DNA from 3 places in the Fodinibacter luteus genome. Region 2 is predicted to be linked to each of the others. Evidence: predicted binding sites of a transcription regulator. Region 2 holds the regulator's gene; each other region holds the start of a gene.
What was found. The regulator HrcA, encoded in region 2, represses chaperone genes, less so after heat shock. The targets are predictions, from matches to a motif close to TTNGCACTCGNNNNNNNCGAGTGCNAA.

Region 1 (4,244 bases), on a different contig from region 2:
CACGATGCCGCCGACGAGCCCGGCCAGGATGATGAGGAGCAGGGCCTGCCCGCCGTCGGCGAGGAGCTCCTCCTTGGGCGCTCCCGACTTGTCCTGGAGGTTGACGACGGCGTTCGTCACCGTGAGGGCGACCTCGACCGACAGGAAGGCGCCGACGAGGTTGAGGATGGCCGAGAGCCCCACGGCGACCTTCGGCTTGAGGGCCCCGGTGGCGATCGAGGTCGCCATCGCGTTGCCCGTGTCATGGAAGCCGTTCGTGAAGTCGAAGGCCAGCGCCGTCACGATGACGAGCACGAGAGTGAGTGTTGCTGCGTCCACGAGGCACCAGTGTGAGGCCGTCAACTCGACTTCACCAACGCGAGGTGCCCTGTTCACCCGTTGTTCACCCGCCGCGGGCGAGGGCGGGCCCGGCCGACCTGCGAGCATCGCGCGATGAGCGACCTCGACTGGAGCACCCCTGACGGCCTCGCCGCCATCCGCGACCACCTCGCGGCCCGCATCGAGGGCTGGCGCCCCCCCGTCGCGCATGCCGTCGGCCTCAGCCCGGCGAGCTCGTCGCCGGAGTGGGTGTTCCCGCACGTCAACGCCCCCGGGGGGCAGCACGGGCTGTCGGCCGTCGTGCTCGCCACCGTGCTCGGCCACGACGGCTCGACGGCCACCCTGCCCCTGTCGCGGGCCGAGCTCGCGGCGGCCGTCGAGTCCCTCGAGCCCGCGCAGGCGTGCTCCGACGTGCCGCACCCCAACCTCGAGGCCTGGAGACGGGTCGTCGACGAGCTCGACGGCAACCCGGCCCGGGAGGCGAGGGCGGTCTTCGTCGCCGACCTCGACGACCCCGTGACGAGCGAGGCCGACGGCTCGATGCGGGCGACCTTCGAGGGGCACGCCCCCGAGCTCTGACCCGGGCCGCGGCCCCACCCCGAGGGCGGACGTGGTCGCCCCGGCAGCCGGTTCCGCACTCGAGGCGGGGGCAGGCGGCCGGATGCCGGGGGGCGGGCACCGCGACCGCCTCCCGTTCGTTGGACCCTCGACCCACCCGCTCGCGCCCGACTCGGCATGCCACCGACCGCACCGCCAGGCCGGCATCCCGACCGACCGCACCGCCGGACCCGACCTGCCTCAGGTCGACCCCACGGCTCGACGCCGCCCGACCCGAAGGACCCCACCGTGCTCGACACCCTGACCGCCATCGTCGAGGCGGGGGCCGCCGCCTCGTGGGTGCTGCCGGTCGTGCTCCTCGTCGCGGTGCTCGACGCGCTCGTCCCGGTCGTGCCGAGCGAGGGCATCGTCGTCGCGCTCGCCGCTGTCGCCGTCGCCGGTGACGGGCCCGACCTCCTCCTCCTCGCCGTGGCCGCGGGTGCCGGCGCCTTCGTCGGCGACTCGTTGACCTACCTCGTCGGTCGCCGGTTCGGCCCCCGCCGCCTCGAGCGAGTCGGCCGGCCCGGCCTCCGGCGGGCCGTCGAGCGGGCGTCCGCGACCCTCGAGCGCCGCGGGGCGGTCGTCATCCTCGCGGCCCGGTACGTCCCCCTCGGCCGGGTCGCCGTCAACCTCACCGCCGGCGCGACGGGCTTCCCGCCCCGGCGGTTCGTCGCCATCGCGGCCCTCGCCGCGACGACCTGGGCGGCGTGGTCGGTCGGCGTCGGTGCCCTCGCGGGCCACTGGCTCGAGGGCAACCCGCTCCTCGGATCGGCCACCGGGGTCGTCGCCGCCCTGCTCCTCGGCCTCGTCGTCGACCGGCTCGCCCGCCGCTTCAGCGGGTGGGGCCGGATGCCGTCCCCCGCCCCCGCGGTCGGTGGGCCGGGCCGCGACGCCGCCGTCACGGCATCCCCGGCGACCCCGCTCGGCGCGACGCCGTAGCCCGGCCGGGCCGTTCGGACGTGCGCTCGGCCCGTCCCGGGAGGCCCGGTCGTTTGCACTCTCCACGTCTGAGTGCCAATAATGGCGTTAGCACTCTCACCATGAGAGTGACAACTCCGACCGGTCCGGTGAGGGCCCGGTGTCCCGGCGACGGAAGCCGACGACACCGGTCTCGTCCGTCGCGGGCGCCGCCCGGTCTCCACCTTCGATTCGCGTGGGAGGAACCACCCGAATGGCCAAGATCATCGCTTTCGATGAAGAGGCACGCCGCGGTCTCGAGCGGGGCATGAACGTGCTCGCCGACGCCGTCAGGGTCACGCTCGGCCCCAAGGGCCGCAACGTCGTGCTCGAGAAGAAGTGGGGTGCCCCCACGATCACGAACGACGGCGTCTCGATCGCCAAGGAGATCGAGCTCGACGACCCGTACGAGAAGATCGGCGCCGAGCTCGTCAAGGAGGTCGCGAAGAAGACCGACGACGTCGCCGGTGACGGCACGACGACGGCGACCGTGCTCGCCCAGGCGCTCGTGCGCGAGGGCCTGCGCAACGTCGCCGCCGGTGCCAACCCGATGGCGCTCAAGCGCGGCATCGAGAAGGCCGTCGCTGCGGTTTCCGACGAGCTGCTCGCCAACGCCAAGGACGTCGAGACCAAGGAGCAGATCGCCGCGACCGCGTCGATCAGCGCCGCCGACCCCCAGATCGGCGAGATGATCGCCGAGGCCATGGACAAGGTCGGCAAGGAAGGCGTCATCACCGTCGAGGAGAGCAACACCTTCGGCCTCGAGCTAGAGCTCACCGAGGGCATGCGCTTCGACAAGGGCTACATCAGCCACTACTTCGTCACCGACGCCGAGCGCATGGAGGCCGTGCTCGAGGACCCGTACGTCCTCATCGCGAACTCCAAGATCGGCTCGATCAAGGACCTGCTCCCGCTGCTCGAGAAGGTCATGCAGTCGGGCAAGCCGCTCCTCGTCATCGCCGAGGACGTCGAGGGCGAGGCCCTGTCGACGCTCGTCGTCAACAAGATCCGCGGCACGTTCAAGTCGGTCGCGGTCAAGGCGCCGGGCTTCGGTGACCGCCGCAAGGCCATGCTCGCCGACATCGCCATCCTCACCGGCGGCCAGGTCATCTCCGAGGAGGTCGGCCTCAAGCTCGACACCGCCGACCTCGACCTGCTCGGCCACGCCCGCAAGGTCGTCGTCACCAAGGACGAGACGACGATCGTCGAGGGCGCTGGCGACAACGACCAGATCCAGGGCCGGGTCAACCAGATCCGGGCCGAGATCGAGAAGTCGGACTCCGACTACGACCGCGAGAAGCTCCAGGAGCGCCTCGCCAAGCTCGCCGGCGGCGTCGCCGTCATCAAGGCGGGCGCGGCCACCGAGGTCGAGCTCAAGGAGCGCAAGCACCGCATCGAGGACGCCGTCCGCAACGCGAAGGCGGCCGTCGAGGAGGGCATCGTCGCCGGTGGTGGCGTCGCGCTCATCCAGGCCGGCGCCAAGGCGTTCGCGAACCTCTCCCTCGAGGGCGAGGAGGCCACCGGAGCCAACATCGTGCGCGTCGCGATCGAGGCCCCGCTCAAGCAGATCGCCGTCAACGCCGGCCTCGAGGGCGGCGTCGTCGCGGAGAAGGTCTCGCACCTCGACGCGGGCCACGGCCTCAACGCCGCGACCGGCGAGTACGTCGACCTCATCGCGGCCGGCATCATCGACCCGGCCAAGGTCACGCGCTCGGCACTGCAGAACGCCGCGTCGATCGCCGCGCTGTTCCTCACGACCGAGGCCGTCATCGCCGACAAGCCGGAGAAGAACCCGCCGGCGATGCCCGGCGGCGACGACATGGGCGGCATGGGGTTCTGACCCCGGCCACCCGGTCCAACGTCACGAGGGCGGTCCCCCACCGGGGGCCGCCCTCGCGGCATGCCGGGGGCGCGTGTTTCCGCGCGGATGGCACCGCTGGACGTCGGGCATCGTGGATACGCCGGGGTGGAGGGATGCCGGGGGCGCGTGTTTCCGCGCGGATGGCACCCCTGGACGGTGGCGCGGTGGGTCTGCCGGGGCGGAGGGATGCCGGGGGCGCGGGTGTCCGCGCGGATGGCACCCCTGGACGTCGGGCACGGTGGGTCTACCGGGGTGGAGGGATGCCGGGGGCGCGGGTGCTCGCGCGGGTGGCACCCCTGGACGTCGGGCGCGGAGGGGCCTGCCGGGGTGGAGGGATGCCGGGGGCGCGGCTGTCCGCGCGGGTGGCACCCCTGGCGGTGGGCGCGGGGATCAGGTGGGGGGCCACCCTCGGGATGGATGCCCTGGGGGGCGGGCAGAGCCGCGAGGGTCAGCGCATCCGCAGGCCGCGGCCCTGGTCGCGTGGCGACCGCGCCCGCAGGAGCAGCCGCCC
Region 2 (4,244 bases):
GCCCCTCGGGGCCGTCGACGACGACGACGTCGCCGACCCCCCGGCCCGCGAGCGCCTCGGGCGCGAGGAGGTGGAGGGGCAGCGTCATCGTCTCGCGCGCGGGATGCCGTGGCTCAGCGGGTCTTGAAGGCGTCGCGCAGCTTGCCGAAGATCGAGCCCTCGGCCGGGTTGGCCACCCGGCCCTCGGGTCGCTCCTCGCCGCGCGCCCTGGCGAGCTGACGGAGGATCTCCTCCTGCTCGGCGTCGAGCCGGGTCGGGGTCTGCACCATCGCGTGGACGACGATGTCGCCACGCCCGGTGCCGCGCAGGTGCGTCACCCCGAGCCCGCGCAGGGTGATCGAGTCGCCGGACTGGGTGCCCCGGCGCACGTCGAGGTCCCGCGGGCCGTCGAAGGTCTCCATGCCCAGGGTCGCGCCGAGCGCGGCCGCGGTCATCGGCACCTCGATCGTCGCGTGGAGGTCGTCCCCGCGGCGCTGGAAGACCGGGTGCCGGTTGACGGCGACCTCGACGTACAGGTCACCCGCGGGCCCGGCGCCGTGCCCGACCTCACCCTCGCCCGCGAGCTGGATCCGGGTGCCGGTGTCGACGCCCGGCGGCACCTTGAGGGTCAGGGTGCGGCGGGTGCGCACGCGCCCGTCGCCGGAGCACTCGTAGCAGGGGTGGGTGATGAGCTGGCCGAAGCCCTGGCAGGTCATGCAGGGCCGGGTCGTCATGACCTGCCCGAGGAAGCTGCGCTGCACCTGCTGCACCTCGCCGCGGCCGGCGCAGACGTCGCAGGTGCGCGTCGTCGTGCCGGGCTGCATCCCGCCTCCGTGGCAGGTGCCGCAGGCGACGGCGGTGTCGATCGTGAGCTCCTTCTGGGCGCCGAAGACGGCGTCCGCGAGGTCGATGTCGAGGCGCACGAGGGCGTCCTGGCCCCGGGTGGTGCGCGAGCGCGGCCCCCTCCCGGCCGTCCCCGCCTGGCCGCCGAAGAAGGCGTCCATGATGTCGCTGAACGAGAAGCCCTGGCCGAAGCCCGCCGCACCCGAGCCGTAGGGGTCGGACCCCATGTCGTACGCCTGCTTCTTGTCGGCGTCGGACAGCACGTCGTAGGCCTGGGAGACCTTCTTGAACTGCTCCTCGGCCTCGGGGCCGGGGTTGACGTCGGGGTGCAGGCGCCGCGCAGCGCGACGGTAGGCGCGCTTGATGTCCTCGGGGCTCGCGTCGCGCGCGACCCCGAGGTCGGCGTAGTAGTCGTTCACGGGTGGCAGGTCCTTCGGGACGGGGTTCAGGGGGACGGGCGGGCGGGCGCCTACTGGGCGAGGATGCGCGAGACGTACGTGGCGACGGCCCGGACGGCCGCCATCGTCGTGGGGTAGTCCATCCGCGTCGGACCGACGACGCCCAGGCCCGCGACGAGGTCGGACCCGGCACCGTAGCCGGTCGTCACCATCGACGTCGCCTGGAGCCCGGCGTACGGGTTCTCGTGCCCGATCCGCACGGCGATGCGCTCGCCCTGCTCGGCGACGGTGCCGAGCAGCTGGAGCAGCACGACGTGCTCCTCGAGAGCCTCGAGGACCGGCCCGAGGTTCGTCGTGAAGTCGGGGCCGACCCGGGCGAGGTTGGCGGTGCCGGCGAGGACGACGCGCTCCTCGCGCTCCTCGACGAGGGAGTCCTGCAGCGCGGTGCCGATGGCCCGCACGAGGTCTCGCAGCCCCGGGTCGAACCGCTCGGGCACCGACGCGAGCTCGGCCGAGGCCTCCGCGAGGGTGCGTCCGCTCGTCGCCCGGTTGAGCTCGGTGCGCAGGACGGCCAGGGTGGCCTCGCCCTCGCCCTCGTCGTCGAGGAGGAGGTCGGTGCCGACGTCGATGACGCGCTGCTCGACCCGCCCGGTCGTCGTGATGAGGACGACGAGGAGCCGGTGCCCGCCGATCGGCACGAGCTCGACGTGCCGCACGGAGGAGCGCGCGAGGGAGGGGTACTGGACGACGGCGACCTGCCGGGTCAGCGAGGCGAGGAGCCGCACCGTGCGGTCGACGACGTCGTCGAGGTCGACGGCGCCCTCGAGGAAGTGGGCGATGGCCCGCTGCTCGGCGGCGCTCATCGGCTTGATCGCCGAGAGCCGGTCGACGAAGAGGCGGTACCCGGCATCCGTGGGCACCCGCCCGGCACTCGTGTGCGGAGCGGCGATGAGGCCCTCCTCCTCGAGGGCGGCCATGTCGTTGCGCACGGTGGCCGCCGAGACGCCGAGCTGGTGGCGCTCGAGCAGCGCCTTGGAGCCCACCGGCTCGGAGGTCTGGACGTAGTCCTGGACGATGGCGCGCAGCACGCGCAGCCGTCGGTCCTCGCTCATGGGGTGGTCACCTCCGTCTGGCACTCTCGCACTCGGAGTGCCAATTCTACGGGATGCGCCACAGTGCCCCCGCGACGCCGCCACCGTGACCGGCCCTCCACGGCGCGCCACCCGGGCGCGGCGGCCGGGCCGGGCTAGCCTCGCGGCCGTGGTCGACAGGTATGGCAGCGACGTGCTCGGCGAGGGCTGGCGCACGCCGCCGCGGGGACGATCCGTGCAGCTCCCCGCCGAGAGGGGAACCGTCGTCGAGGACGTCGAGACCGGGTGGTGCGGCGCCGTCGTGCGCGTCGAGAAGGCAGGCGGCGTCCACGTCGTCCACCTCGAGGACCGGCACGGACGCACCCGGGGGTTCCGCCTCGGCCCCGGCTTCCTCGTCGACGGTGCGCCGGTGACCCTCACTCCCCCGCGCGCCGCGGCCGACGCCCGCCTGGCGCAGGCGCGTGCGGCGTCCGCGCGCACCGCGAGCGGGTCGCGCGCCGTTGCCGGGCAGCGGGCCAGGGTGGCGAGCGGGTCGCGGATCTTCGTCGAGGGCCGGCACGACGCCGAGCTCGTCGAGAAGGTGTGGGGGGACGACCTGCGGGTCGAGGGCGTCGTCGTCGAGATGCTCGACGGCGTCGACGACCTCGCCGGGGCCGTGCGGGCCTTCGCCCCCGGTCCGGGCCGGCGGATGGGCGTGCTCGTCGACCACCTCGTGCCCGGGACGAAGGAGTGGCGGGTCGTCGAGCAGGCCCGGGCCGTGCGTCCCCACGCCGCGCACGTGCTCGTCGTCGGGCACCCGTACGTCGACGTGTGGCAGTCGGTCAAGCCCCAGCGGCTCGGCCTCGAGACGTGGCCGGTCGTCCCGCGCGGCACCCCGTGGAAGGTCGGGATCGCCGCCCACCTCGGCTGGCCGCACGAGAGCCAGCAGGACCTCGCGGCCGCCTGGCGGCGGATCCTCGGTGCCGTCGACGGCTACGCCGACCTCGAGCCCGAGCTGCTCGGCCGCGTCGAGGAGCTCATCGACTTCGTCACCGCCCCGGGGTCGTGACCTCGGGGTCGGCCCTGACGCGACCCTGACCCCGACCCCGGCTCCACCCCGGGAACCCTGTGGCGGCGGCGCGGTCGGGTGTTTGATGGATGTAGACCACCCCATGAGGAGAACAGATGAGCGACACCACGCCCCGTCCCGACGAGACACCGAGCGACCCGACCGCTCCCCCGCCGCCGCCCGCCGACCTCGAGTCCGCCGACGCCGCTGCTGCCCCGGACGCCCCGGAGGCTGCGGCTCCCCCGCCCCCGCCCCCGCCGGCCGAGCCGGTGCCGTACCCCGTCCCCCCGGTCACGACCTTCCGCGACCCGGTCGCCGGCGAGTTCTACGGCCAGCAGCAGTACGCCCAGCAGCAGTACGGCCAGCAGCCCCCGCCGCCCCCGCCGCCGCCGGCGGGCGCCCCCGCCCCCGGCTACGAGGTCGCGACCAACCCCATGAAGCCCTCCGACGAGCGCACGACCGGCATGGCGGCGCACGGCGTCACCCTCGCGGCCACCGTGCTGTCGAGCGGCTTCCTCGGCTTCGTCTGCGCGCTCGTCATGTACCTCGTGTTCCGCGACCGCGGGCCGTTCGTGCGCCACCACGCGGCGAACGCCCTCAACATCCAGATCATCGCCGGCATCGTCATGCTCGTGTCGCTGCCGCTCATGCTCGTGCTCGTCGGCTTCCTCACCTTCGGCGCGGCCGTCGTGTGGGCGATCGTCATGCACATCATCGGTGCCGTGAAGGCGAACAACGGCGACTGGTGGAACCCGCCGCTCACCCCGCAGTTCGTCAAGTGACGAGCCGGCGCACGACGGCATCCGCGAGGAGCCGTCCGCGCCGGGTGAGCACGACCCTTCGGTCGAGCACGGCCGCGCGGCCGTCGACGAGCCCGTCCCCGAC
Region 3 (4,244 bases), on a different contig from region 2:
CCGGAGGCGGCGGCCATCGTCCTCGACGCCTGCGCGGGGCACGGCATCCCCGTCACGATGTACGGCCTCGACGTGTTCTCCGACCCGGTCGTCACGGACAGCGAGGTCGAGGACCTGCGGCGGGTCGGCACGCCCGCCGCCCGGCTCGCGGCGGGTCTCGTCTCGTTCCACCACCGCCGCTTCGCCAGCGCGGGCACCACGATCGGCGACGCGGGTGCCGTCGCGATCCTCCTCGAGCCGGATGCCGTGCGCACCGAACGGCTCCCGGTGCGGGTCGAGCTCACCGGCACGTGGACCCGGGGCCGCACGGTCGTCGACCGCCGCGACTGGGGCGGCCACCTCGACCACGACCCGCACGGGCTGGCTCCCGCGCTCGTCCACGTCGCCCTCGGGATCGACGGGCCGCGCATCGCCGCCCTGTGGCTGGGCACCGTCCGCGGGGAGGCGTCGTGACCGGCCGGGTGCTCGTGCTCGGGTCGCTCAACGTCGACCTCGTGACGCGGGTCGCGCGCCACCCGCGCCCCGGCGAGACCGTCGTCGGCGAGGGCCTGGAGCGGCTCGCCGGCGGCAAGGGCGCCAACCAGGCGGTCGCCGCGGCCGCGGCCGGGGCCGCCGTGGCGATGGTCGGGTGCGTCGGCGACGACGCGGGCGGCGCGGCCTACGCGAACCGGCTCGCGCGGCTCGGGGTCGACGTGTCGGCGCTGCGGGTCTGCACGGGGGTGCCCACCGGGCACGCGGTCGTCACGGTGGCCGACGGCGGCGAGAACGCCATCGTCGTCGTCCCGGGGGCCAACGACCGGCTCGACGAGCGCGAGGTCGCCGCGGTCGACGGGCTCGGCCCCGGTGACGTGCTCCTCGTCCAGCTCGAGGTGCCGAGGGCGGTCGTGTGCACGGCCGTGCGCCGGGCGGCCGGCCGCGGGGCCCGGGTCGTGCTCAACACCGCGCCGTACGCCGCGCTCCCACCCGACGTCGTCGCGATCGCCGACCCGGTCGTCGCCAACGAGCACGAGATGGCCGCGCTCGCCGAGGCGGGGGCGCAGCCGCGGTCGCTGCTCGTGACGTTCGGGGCCAACGGGGCGGCGTGGGACGGCGTCACGGCGCCCGCGCACGTCGTCGAGCCGTCGGAGGTCGTCGACACGACCGGCGCCGGCGACGCCTTCTGCGGGGCCCTCGCGGCCGCCCTCGCTCGCGGTGCGGGCCGCGAGGAGGCCCTCGACGCGGCCCTCGCCGCGGGAGCCGCGGCCGTGCGGCATCCGGGCGCCCAGCCCGACGCCGGCCTCTGACCGCCGCGGGGTCAGGCCGGCTCGACGACGAGGACGACCTGCTCGCCGGCGACCCGGGTGAGGATGACCGTCCGCTGGGCGCCGTCGCCGGCCTTGCGCGAGATCCGCAGCTGGCGGCGCAGCTCGTCGTCGTCCAGGCGCACCCCGCGCTTCTTGATCGTCAGGCCGGTGACGCCGTGCTGCCGCAGCCAGGACCGCAGGGTGCGCACGCTGAACGGCATGACCTCGAGCACGGCGTAGCGCCGAGCGAACGGGATGTCGACCTCGGCCTCGGAGACGACGTAACCGAGGCCGCGGTCGACCTCGCTGCCGAGCGTGGCCGCCGTCACCGCGCCGAGCAGCCCGGCCTGGGTCACGGCGCGGTCGGGCTCGTAGAGCCAGGGCCCGACCCGGTCGACGCCGGTGACGAGCGGGGGGTCGGGCTCGGCCATCTCGAGGTCGACCTCGACGGGCGGGCGGTCCGGGCCGAGGATGCGGGCGCTGTGGCCGGGCCGTTGGGCGAGCGGGCCCCACCACACGGCGCACTCGAGCACCTCGCCGGCGAAGGACGTCCACTGCGCCTCGGTGCCGAGCGGGATGGCGTCGTGCGGCATCGAGGGCGAGAGCTTGGCCCCGGTGGCGGGCACCGCCGTCGCGACCTGGAGCACGAACTCCCACGTCGGCCGGATCTCGTCGAGCCGGAACACCCGCTTGATCCGCCCGTGCCGCCCGGTGTGGCCCGGCACCCGGCGGGCCGGGTCGAGCCAGACGCCGACCCGGGAGCGCAACGGGTCGCGCGGGGGCTCGAACTCCTCGGCCAGGCCCGCCCGGGCGCGCGAGTCCGGCCAGGGTCGCAGGTTGAGGTCGGCGACCGCGGCCGTCGCGGGGTCGATGTCGACGCCGCGCACGGTGACCCCGAGCGCCGACATGGCGACCGCGTCGGAGCCGATGCCGCAGCCGAGGTCGTGCACCGTCGCGAGGCTCGCGTTGTAGAACCGGCCGGCGTGGGTCGCCGCCACCTCGAGCCGGGACGCCTGCTCGAGGCCGTCGGGTGTGTAGAGCATGTCGCCGGCGAACTCGCCGAACTTCGCGACCGCCCGGGCCTGGAGCCGCTGCTGGGTGAGGAGGGCGGCGACGAGCTCGGGGGAGTGGCCCTCGCGCCGCAGCCGGTCGCCGAGGCGCATCACCTCGCGCTCGTCGTAGGGGGGCAGGGACCGCAGCGTCGCACGGCCCTCGGGGGACCCGAGAGCTCGCACGATGCCGACGTCCACGGGGGGAGATGATGCCATTGCGCCGCCCCCTCGCCGGCCACCACCGTCCGGCCTCTGGCACTCGAGTTGACCGAGTGCTAACGAGCGACCTAGATTTGGCTCATTGGCACTCGCCCACGGTGAGTGCCAGCGCAGCCGGGTCCTCCTCGACCCCCGCGACGGCGAAGCGGCCCCGGACGCGCAGTCCCCGTCCACTTCGACTCACCCCACAGGGGAGGAGCACACCGTGTCGGTTTCCATCAAGCCGCTCGAGGACCGCATCGTCATCAAGAGCCTCGAGGCCGAGCAGACGACCGCGTCCGGTCTCGTCATCCCGGACACCGCGAAGGAGAAGCCCCAGGAGGGCGAGGTCCTCGCGGTCGGCCCCGGCCGCATCGACGACAAGGGCAACCGCGTCCCGCTCGACGTCCAGGTCGGCGACCGCGTCATCTACAGCAAGTACGGCGGCACCGAGATCAAGCACGGCGGCGAGGAGTACCTCATCCTCTCCGCCCGTGACGTGCTCGCCGTCGTCGGCTGACGCACGACGCAGACCCGCATGCCGTGACCGCGCCCCGGTGCGCACCCGCCACCGGGTGTGACCGGGGCGCGTCCGGTGCCGGACCCGAACGACCACCCACCTGCGGCGGGCAGCGCGAGCCGCGCGCCCGGCATCCGAACAACGAAGGACATCCATGGCCAAGGAACTGGAGTTCAACGACTCCGCCCGCAAGTCGCTCGAGCGCGGCGTCGACGCGCTCGCGAACGCCGTCAAGGTGACGCTCGGCCCCAAGGGCCGCAACGTCGTCATCGACAAGAAGTGGGGCGCCCCGACGATCACGAACGACGGCGTCACGATCGCCCGTGAGATCGAGCTCGAGGACTCCTACGAGAACCTCGGCGCGCAGCTCGCGAAGGAGGTGGCGACCAAGACCAACGACGTCGCCGGTGACGGCACGACGACGGCGACCGTGCTCGCCCAGGCGATGGTCCGCGAGGGCCTGCGCAACGTGGCGGCCGGCGCGTCGCCCTCGGGCCTGAAGCGCGGCATGGACCGGGCCGTCGAGGCCGTCTCCGACGAGCTGCTGCGCACGGCCCGCGAGATCGAGTCCAAGGAGGAGATCGCCCAGGTCGCCGCGCTCTCGGCCCAGGACGAGGAGATCGGCGCGACGATCGCCGACGCGTTCGACAAGGTCGGCAAGGACGGCGTCATCACCGTCGAGGAGTCCTCGACCGCGAGCACCGAGCTCGAGTTCACCGAGGGCATGCAGTTCGACAAGGGCTACATCTCGCCGTACTTCATCTCCGACGCCGAGCGCATGGAGGCCGTCCTCGAGGACGCCTACGTGCTCATCAACCAGGGCAAGATCTCGGCGATCGCCGACGTCCTCCCGGTGCTCGAGAAGGTCGTCAAGGCCGGCAAGCCGCTCCTCGTCATCGCCGAGGACGTCGACGGCGAGGCGCTGTCGACGCTCGTCGTCAACAAGATCCGTGGCACGTTCAACGTCGTCGCGGTCAAGGCGCCCGGCTTCGGCGACCGCCGCAAGGCGATGCTGCAGGACATGGCCGTCCTCACCGGCGGCCAGGTCGTCGCCGAGGAGGTCGGGCTCAAGCTCGACCAGGTCGGTCTCGACGTCCTCGGCCAGGCCCGCCGCATCGTCGTCACCAAGGACTCGACGACGATCATCGACGGTGCCGGCGCCCACGAGGACGTCTCGGGCCGGGTCGCGCA

Region 1: the regulator HrcA is predicted to act here: its motif matches at 1,942-1,968, upstream of groL (chaperonin GroEL).
Region 3: the regulator HrcA is predicted to act here: its motif matches at 2,588-2,614, upstream of groES (co-chaperone GroES).

What each region holds. Positions count from the first base shown of each region.
Region 1 covers NZ_BAABGM010000001.1:295,767-300,010, reverse strand. The annotation lists gene ABD899_RS01280 (inorganic phosphate transporter) at 1-318, opposite strand, end outside; gene ABD899_RS01275 (hypothetical protein) at 433-897, shown strand; gene ABD899_RS01270 (DedA family protein) at 1,165-1,854, shown strand; gene groL (chaperonin GroEL) at 2,087-3,712, shown strand; gene ABD899_RS01260 (HAAS signaling domain-containing protein) at 4,182-4,244, opposite strand, start outside.
Region 2 covers NZ_BAABGM010000010.1:139,355-143,598, forward strand. The annotation lists gene ABD899_RS07740 (16S rRNA (uracil(1498)-N(3))-methyltransferase) at 1-88, opposite strand, end outside; gene dnaJ (molecular chaperone DnaJ) at 114-1,241, opposite strand; gene hrcA (heat-inducible transcriptional repressor HrcA) at 1,292-2,332, opposite strand; gene ABD899_RS07755 (DUF3097 domain-containing protein) at 2,481-3,359, shown strand; gene ABD899_RS07760 (DUF4870 domain-containing protein) at 3,476-4,141, shown strand; gene hemW (radical SAM family heme chaperone HemW) at 4,134-4,244, opposite strand, start outside.
Region 3 covers NZ_BAABGM010000001.1:57,190-61,433, reverse strand. The annotation lists gene ABD899_RS00260 (nucleoside hydrolase) at 1-453, shown strand, start outside; gene ABD899_RS00255 (PfkB family carbohydrate kinase) at 450-1,283, shown strand; gene ABD899_RS00250 (class I SAM-dependent methyltransferase) at 1,295-2,533, opposite strand; gene groES (co-chaperone GroES) at 2,760-3,053, shown strand; gene groL (chaperonin GroEL) at 3,208-4,244, shown strand, end outside.